Regions from separate parts of the Tardiphaga sp. 866_E4_N1_4 genome, predicted to be linked through region 2. Evidence: predicted binding sites of a transcription regulator. Region 2 holds the regulator's gene; the other holds the start of a gene.
The links. The regulator PhoB, encoded in region 2, activates phosphate uptake and scavenging genes when phosphate is short. The targets are predictions, from matches to a motif close to TGTCATNNANCTGTCAT.
Positions count from the first base shown of each region.

Region 1: the regulator PhoB is predicted to act here: its motif matches at 2,561-2,577, upstream of AB8B20_RS27105 (esterase-like activity of phytase family protein).

Region 1 is NZ_CP197242.1:5,621,489-5,625,908, forward strand. It holds gene AB8B20_RS27100 (methyl-accepting chemotaxis protein) at 1-1,031, shown strand, start outside; gene AB8B20_RS27105 (esterase-like activity of phytase family protein) at 1,147-2,502, opposite strand; gene AB8B20_RS27110 (Bug family tripartite tricarboxylate transporter substrate binding protein) at 2,782-3,768, opposite strand; gene mbfA (iron exporter MbfA) at 4,176-4,420, shown strand, end outside.
Region 2 is NZ_CP197242.1:4,659,785-4,664,204, forward strand. It holds gene pstB (phosphate ABC transporter ATP-binding protein PstB) at 1-520, shown strand, start outside; gene phoU (phosphate signaling complex protein PhoU) at 549-1,262, shown strand; gene phoB (phosphate regulon transcriptional regulator PhoB) at 1,355-2,059, shown strand; gene AB8B20_RS22530 (GcrA family cell cycle regulator) at 2,163-2,672, opposite strand; gene AB8B20_RS22535 (aspartate aminotransferase family protein) at 3,119-4,345, shown strand; gene argF (ornithine carbamoyltransferase) at 4,345-4,420, shown strand, end outside.

The DNA of each region.
Region 1 (4,420 bases), 960 kb from region 2:
AGCTCGGCGCGCGGATGCGCACGCTGGCCGATGGTGCGCTTGAAGACGACATTCCCGGGACCGGGCGCGGCGATGAGATCGGTGCGATGGCATCGACCGTTCAGGTCTTCAAGGACAACGCGGTCCGGATTCGCGGGCTCGACAAGATCGAAGCCGAGACGCAGGCGCGCGCGTCTGCCGAGCGTCGTTCGACCATGGAGAGCATCGCCGATGATTTCGAACGCAGCGTCAACGGGATTGTTCGCTCGGTATCGACGGCAGCGGCAGGGATGCAGACCACCGCGCAATCCATGACGGCGACCGCCAGCGATGCCAGTTCGCGTGCATCGACGGTTGGAGCCGCGTCGGAGCGGTCGTCGGACAATGTCAGCACGGTTGCAGCCGCCGCCGAGGAATTGTCGGCTTCGGTCAGCGAAGTCTTGCGGCAGGTCTCGCAGTCGAGCCAAATTGCGAGCAAGGCAGTCGGCGATGCGGAGCGCACCAATGCGACCGTTCAGCTGTTGTCCAGCGGCGCGGAGAAGATCGGCGAAGTGGTTCAGTTGATCCACAGCATCGCCTCCCAGACCAATCTGCTCGCGCTGAATGCGACCATCGAAGCGGCGCGCGCCGGCGAGTCCGGCCGCGGGTTTGCGGTCGTCGCCTCTGAAGTGAAGGCATTGGCGAGCCAGACCGCCAAGGCTACCGAAGAGATCTCCGCCCAGGTCGCCGCCATGCAGGCGTCCACCAGCGAAGCCGTGCTTTCGATCAGCGCCATTACGGGGACCATCGCGCAGATGAGCGAGATCACCACCAGCATCTCCACGGCCGTCCAGGAGCAGGGCGAGGCCACGCGGGAAATCGCGCGCAACATTCAGTCGGTCGCGGCGGGCTCCAGTGAAATCAGCGAACATATCGGCGGCGTCAGCAGCGCAGCAGAAGCGACCGGGACGGCGGCCTCGCAGGTTCTGTCGAATGCCAGGGAGCTCGACACCCAGTCCGGCATGTTGCGGACGGCGGTGGACGAGTTCCTGACCAAGGTGCGTGCGGCGTAGAAGCTCTTCTTCCCCTCTCCCCTTGTGGGAGAGGAAAGTAGATCACGCTCTAACGCAAAAAGCCCTCCCTTGCGGGAGGGCTTTCGTCGTTCAGGCTGATGCCTGCTCGCGTTGCTTACTTCGCCTTCAGGAAGTCGGCGACTTCGAGCAGCACGAACTCGTTGTCATCGGCCTTGTTCGGCTCGCGGCTTGACGAGAACGGCAGGTTGTTGTCGTTGCCGACGATGATGTGGGTGGCATCAACCTGGTCGACGTTCTCGATGGTGAAGAACGGGAGGGTCAGAACGCCGTCATTCAGCGGCTTGCGGGCCAGCTTGTTCGGGTCCTGGATCTTCATCAGGTCGATGAAACCAATCTTGCGAACGGGCTTGCCGACATTGGCGTCGTTCAGTTCGATCTTATAGACCTTCTTGAACTTGGCGAGATCCGGGAAGCAGTCTTCACCGCGCTTGCCGTCGGCGCAGGCCTTGTCCTTGGTGCCTTCGCCGTTGTCGCGCTCGATGATCAGGCCGTTGTCGGCGGTGATCATGTTGAAGTCGCCGATGGCATTGCCGTTCTGTTCGAACACATACTGCCAGTAGCGACCGGTGAACTTCTCGTTAGCGACGTCGAATTCCAGGATGCGCGAGGCTTCCTTGCCGTCGACCTTTTCCCAGTCCTTCTTCTCGGCATCCCAGATGGGGCCTTCGAGCAGGCCGTAGAGGAACTTGCCATCCTTGGAGGAGGCGAAGCCTTCATAGCCCTTGGAGCGGCGCAGATTGACCGTGGTGTAGGTGGCGCCCGGCGCACCCGGCGACTGCACCGACCAATGGTCGGGCGAACGCACCGGCTTGCCGTCGGCGACGGTGTCGAACACAGCCAGAACCTTGCCGGTCTTGTCGGCCTTGATGATGTAGGGGCCGAATTCCTCGCCGATCCAGAAATTGTCGCCGACGATCTGGAAGCCTTCGGTGTCGACATCGGCGCCGGTCAGATAGCGCTTGGCGGTGTCTTCATGGACGATGCGGAACGGCACCTTCTTGTCGGGATCGTGCAGGAACACGGTGGCCTGACGCTCGACCTTGCCGTTCTTCCAGTCGATCTTGTGATGATTGAGATAGATCATGTAGTCGGCCGAATTGTAGCGCGAGCCGGCGCCATTGTCGGTCAGCACCCAGAACGAACCGTCGGGCATCACCTTGATGCCGGAATGGCCCTGCAGCGGCTGGCCCTTCATCGGCAGCGAGATGCCGGTGGCGCGCTCATAGGACTTGCCCATCACGGTGCCGAGCGCGTCGACGCGCTTGCCGGTGGTGTATTTGCCCGAGGTCTTTAGGTCGTTCGGCGCATCCGCAGGCGCCTCGATGGTCGACGTCGCCGGTAGCACGGCATGGCCGGCGAGCTTGGCGGGGAATTCACCTTCGGTCTGGGCGAAAGTGGCGGAGGTGAGCATGACGAGGGAAGCGACGGAGCAGAGGAATGTGCTGCGCATGGTTGTCTCCTTTGTGGTGACCATGCGCGGTGTTCTGGGGGGCAGGCGTTACGCTGCGCTGACAGTTCCGTGACAAGAAAATGACGAGAGGGGAAAACCCTGCGACATGCAGTCGCCGAGTCTGCGGGTTAGGCGTGGTTCCTCTTCATTCAACCCACGCAAAACCATCGTCATGGCCGGGCTCGTCCCGCCATCCACGTCTTCTTTGCGAGACGTGGATACCCGGCATTCGCCGGGCATGACGAACATACCTGCCGTGCGGTTCTATCTGAAATGCGCCTACTGCTTCTCGATCCCAGCATCCGTGATCAGCTTCTCCCACACCTTGAGCTGATCCTTCAGGAAGGCGTCGAATTCTTCCGGCGTACCGGAAAAGGCTTCCATGCCGCGGTTGGCGAGGTCTTTCTGGATTTCGGGGCGCTCGACGATCTTGCGGATTTCGGCGTTGAGCTTGACGACGATGTCCTTCGGCATGTTGGCCGGGCCGAGATAGCCCTGCCACGACGTAATGTCGAAGCCCTTCACGCCGGCCTCGTCCATGGTCGGAAGGTCGGGCAGAAGCTTGGAGCGATACTTGGTGGTCACCGCAAGCGACTTCAACGCCTTGGCGTTGACGTGCGGCAGGCCGGTCGGAACGTCGACGAACATCATGCTGACACGGCCGGCGATGACATCGGTGAGCGCCGGTGGTGAGCTCTTGTAAGGCACGTGCAGGAGATCGAGCTTGGCGAGGCGGGCAAAGGTCGCGCCGGAGACGATCGCCGACGAACTGCCCGATGCGTAGGAGTACTTGCCCGGCTCTTTCTTGGCGAGCGCGATCAGCTCTTCCACGGAGTTGGCGGGAATCTCAGGATTGATCACCAGCATGAAGGGCAGGTCGCCGGTGCGCGCGATCGGCGTGAAATCCTTGATCGGATCATAGCTCATGGTCTTGAGCAGAAAAGGATTGGCCGAATGCGTCGTGTTGGTGGTCACGAACAGCGTGTAACCATCGGCGGGGGCGCGGGCGACGAAACTGGCGGCGATCGAGCCATTGGCGCCGGCCTTGTTGTCGATCACGGTGTTGGCGTTCAGTGCGGTGCCGAGTTCCTTGGCGATCAGACGCGTCGTGGTGTCGGTGCCGCTGCCGGCGGCGAAAGGGAGCACCAGCGTGATCGCCCGGTTAGGATAGTTCGCAGTTTGTGCGATGGCATCCGGGGTCGCCAACAGCAGCGCTCCGATAAAGGATGCGCTCGCCACACCGCGAAGAATTGAAAGTCCGTGCATTCCGCTTTTCTCCCTGAATCGGCTTTGGTAGCCCACATTTGTTGCGGGCAAACTAGCGGAGGTCGGTGACACACGGAAGCGGAAAGGTATGCAGTTCAGGTGAGCGCGCTGTCGATGGTGTAGGCCATGCATCGACGTCTGCTGCACCGGGTCGACCTTATCGCGTTCGTGAGCGACAGCACCTGCAGACGGTCGCTGATCTCCGCAGCATCTCCACGTCGGGGTCGGTGCGAATGCCGGGGCGACCTCCGGAGCACGCACGGTCGGTTCGTCGCGATCCTTCTCGTCGCCGCTACTGCTTCCCGACCAGCGACAGGTTCAGCGCCGCGCAGGCGCAAAGCTCTTTGACAAATGCACAGCAGCTCTTATATAAATTAGAATAGTTCTAAAATAAGCAAGGCATTGATATGAAGGCGTTTTCGGACCTCACCGAACGCGAGGTGCTGGCGGTTGCGATTTCCAGCGAGGAAGAGGACAGCCGGATCTATCTCAGCTTCGCCGAGGATCTGGCAGAGCGCTATCCCGATTCCGCAAAAGTCTTCAGCGAGATGGCCGAAGAGGAAAAGGGCCATCGGCATCTGCTGTTGCAGATGTATGAGGAGCGCTTCGGACCGAACCTTCCGCCGATCCGGCGCGAAGACGTCAAGGGCTT
Region 2 (4,420 bases):
CCTCAACCTGCTGCGCGCCCGCGTCGGCATGGTGTTCCAGAAGCCGACTCCGTTCCCGATGACGATTTACGAAAACATCGCCTTCGGTATCCGCCTCTACGAAAAGATCTCCAAGTCCGAGATGGACGTGCGCGTCGAGAGGGCGCTGCGCGGCGGTGCGCTCTGGAACGAAGTCAAGGACAAGCTCAACGCGTCGGGCCTCAGCCTGTCGGGCGGTCAGCAGCAGCGCCTGTGCATCGCGCGCACCATCGCGGTTCGGCCGGAAGTGATCCTGTTCGACGAGCCGTGCTCGGCGCTGGATCCGATCTCGACCGCGAAGATCGAGGAGCTGATCGACGAGTTGAAGGATCAGTATACGATCGCGATCGTGACCCATAACATGCAGCAGGCTGCCCGCGTCTCCGACAGCACGGCCTTCATGTATCTCGGCGAGTTGATCGAGTTCGATCAGACCAACAAGATCTTCACGTCGCCGACCGACCGCCGTACCCAGGATTACATCACCGGCCGCTTCGGCTGACGCGACATATTCGCGGGAGGAATTTGAGATGGCTTTTGAACACACCACCAAGGCTTTCGACGACGATCTGCAGGAGCTGACCCGTCTCGTTGCCGAGATGGGTGGCCTCGCGGAACGGCAGATCGTCGAATCCGTCGATGCGCTGATCCGCCGGGACGTCGCGCTCGGTGCGCGCGTCGTCGCCACTGACTCCGAGATCGACCAGTTGCAGCGCACGATCGAAGAGCGCGCCGTGCTGACCATCGCCAAGCGCCAGCCAATGGCTGTCGATTTGCGCGAGATCGTCGGCGCGCTGCGCGTCGCCACCGATCTGGAACGCATCGGCGATCTCTCCAAGAATATCGGCAAGCGCGTCAATGCACTCGACAGCGACTTCCATCCGCTGAAGCTGATCCGCGGCCTCGAGCACATGACCGACCTCGTGACCACCCAGGTCAAGGCTGTGCTCGACGCCTATGCCGCACACGATCTGCCCGCCGCGATGACGGTGTGGAAGGGCGACGAGGAAATCGACGCGATCTGCACCTCGCTGTTCCGCGAACTCCTGACCTATATGATGGAAGACCCGCGTAATATTTCGTTCTGTATCCACCTGATGTTCTGCGCCAAGAATATCGAGCGGATCGGTGACCATGCCACCAATATTGCGGAAACCGTGTTCTACATGATCGAGGGCCAGCAGATCCTCGACAAGCGCCCGAAGGGCGACATGACCACATTCGCGAATACGCCGACGGCCTGAAGCATGATCAGGAAAAGTGGAAGCCAGTCTTCCGCAAGGATCATGATTTAAAGACTTGTCGGACGTCACTGAGGGTATTGATCAAGATGGCTGTGAATGCACGCATTCTGGTTGTGGAAGATGAAGAGGCACTAACGACGCTGCTTCGCTACAACCTCGACGCCGAAGGCTATGATGTTGAAACCGTCGCTCGCGGCGACGATGCCGACACCCGCTTGAAGGAGCGGGTGCCGGATCTCGTGGTGCTCGACTGGATGCTGCCGGGCCTGTCCGGCATCGAACTGTGCCGCCGCTTGCGCGCACGGCCCGAAACCAAGGCATTGCCGATCATCATGCTGACGGCGCGTGGCGAAGAGAGCGAGCGCGTTCGCGGTCTCGCCACCGGTGCCGACGACTACATCGTCAAGCCGTTCTCCGTGCCGGAGCTCCTGGCCCGCGTGAAGGGCCTGCTCCGTCGTGCAGCTCCCGAGCGTCTCGCTACCGTTTTGGCATTTGGCGACATCGAACTCGACCGTGATAAGCGCCGCGTCGTGCGCTCAAGCCGTCCGATCGATCTCGGTCCGACCGAATATCGCCTGCTGGAGTTCTTCCTGGAACATCCGGGCCGCGTGTTCAGCCGCGAGCAGTTGCTCGACAGCGTCTGGGGCCGCGACATCTATATCGACGAGCGCACCGTCGACGTGCATATCGGCCGCCTGCGCAAGCTGCTCAACCCCGCCGGTGAGCCCGATCCGATCCGCACCGTGCGCGGCGCCGGCTACGCGCTGGATGATCGGTTCGACAAGGCGGCGGAGTAGGTATCTTCCTTCTCCCCGCAAGCGGGGAGAGGTTAGAAGCCCCAAACAAAAAAATGCCCGGCTCATCGCCGGGCATTTTCATTTGGTTTAGATACTTTCCAGCTCAGCGCGTCGGCTTCGGCACCGCGCGGCGGCGGTCGCTGGCCGGCTGATAGGCGATGCGCGAGTGATGCGCGCAATAGGGGGCGCCGGCCAGGGCCTTGCCGCCGCAGAAATAGAAGTCCGCGCTCGACGGATCGCCGATCGGCCAATGGCAGGTGGCTTCGTTGAGTTCGACCAGCGACAGGCGCTGGCTGATCGGCACGATGTTGTCATAGGCGATCGGGTCGGGCTCGGCCTCGATCTCGTAGTTATGGGCCAATGCTGTGTTGCCACGGGCCATCGGGCGGGCGACGCGCACCATCTGCTGTGCCGGGCGCGCCTTGCGCTGCCGCGGAGCTGCCGAGGAGGGGCTCTTGGCACGGCCGGACAGGCCAAGGCGGTGCACCTTGCCGATCACGGCGTTGCGGGTCACGTTACCGAGTTCCGCAGCGATCTGGCTGGCGGAAAGGCCGCCTTCCCAGAGTTTCTTCAACTGTTCGACGCGATCGTCGGTCCATGTCATTACCGTCATCGCCGTTTTCCCTTCGTGAGCGCCGGCCTGACCGGGCAGCGCTGCGAGTTGAGACTTCAAAAATCCCTGCGGTCAGAATCCTTTAGCGCTCACCGGGCGCGAATTTCGCGTCCGGCTGTTACGCCGCACTGGATGTGTCAAAAGGATCTACCGCCGCACGAGATGTCGTATCCGACGAGGCAAAAGCTACAATATGCCGTGACTCGCGCGCAAGAGTCGGGCATGCCGCGTCCACATGCTTCTGCAAATAAAGCTGCAAAATCGGCTTTTTCTGCGACTCCGTGTGACTCGAAAGCCGCAGTGCGCGGTTGACAGTCTTCACAGCACACATAGAATAATGCCCACGTGCCGCCCGAGAAGGGCGGCACGTTTCGTTTCTAGGGTCCGTTGTTCGATTTCGCACAGTTGTCATCGACGCGGCCGCAGTCTTTTCGATCGGATCGGTTATGACCAGCAACGCAACGTCTTCGCCCCTCTCTCAGGCTCACTTGCTGCCTGTTTTCGCGCGTGCGGATGTCGCTTTCGAGCGCGGTGAAGGCGCGTGGCTGATTGGAACCGATGGCGAGCGCTATCTCGACTTCACCAGCGGCGTTGCCGTGAACGCGCTGGGCCATGCGCACCCACATATGGTCGCCGCATTGCAGGAGCAGGCCACCAAGCTCTGGCACATGTCGAACCTGTTCAAGAGCCCGGACGGCGAGCGCCTCGCCGCGCGGCTGTGCGAACAGAGCTTTGCCGACTTCGTGTTCTTCGCCAATTCGGGTGCGGAAGCGATGGAATGCGCGATCAAGGTGACCCGCCACTATCATTTCTCCAAGGGCCACCCCGAGCGCACGCGCATCATCACCTTCGAAGGCGCGTTCCATGGCCGCACCCTCGGCACGCTCGCAGCGACCGGCGCTGCCAAATATCTCGAAGGCTACGGCACGCCGCTCGACGGCTTCGATCAGTTGCCGCTCGGCGATATCGAAGCGGTGAAGAAGGCGATCGGTCCGAACACCGCCGGCATTCTCATCGAGCCGCTGCAGGGTGAGGGTGGCGTGCGTGCGCCGAGCAACGCGTTCTTCGGCGCGCTGCGCGAACTCTGCGACAAGAACGGCATCCTGCTGATCTTCGACGAAGTGCAGACCGGCATGGGCCGCACCGGCGAGTTGTTCGCCTATCAGCGCATCGGTGTGACGCCGGATGTCATGTCGCTGGCCAAGGCGCTCGGCGGCGGCTTCCCGATCGGTGCGTGCCTCGTCACGGCGGAAGCGGCCGAAGGCATGGCGCCCGGCTCCCATGGTTCGACCTTTGGCGGCAATCCGCTGGCGGTCGCTGCTGCGAATTCCGTGCTCGATATCATGCTGAAGCCCGGTTTCTTCGACCATGTGAAGAAGATGTCGCTGCTGCTCAAACAGAAACTCGCGGGCGTGGTCGACGGCCACCCTGATGTGCTCAGCGAAGTGCGCGGCGAAGGTCTGCTGATCGGCCTCAAGGCCGTGGTGCCGGCTGGTGATCTCGTGGCCGCATTGCGTGACGCGAAGCTGCTGACGGTTGGCGCCGGCGACAATGTCGTGCGCTTCCTGCCGCCGCTGATCGTCAGCGAGTCCGAGATCGAGCAGGCCGTGCAGCGGCTGGAACAGGCCTGCGTGGCCCTCGGTTCATCTGCCAAGACGCAGGGAGCCGCGTGATGAGCACGTCACCGCGGCACTTCCTCGATCTCACGGCCGTGCCGGCCAGCGAGTTGCGCAATATCATGAACGCGG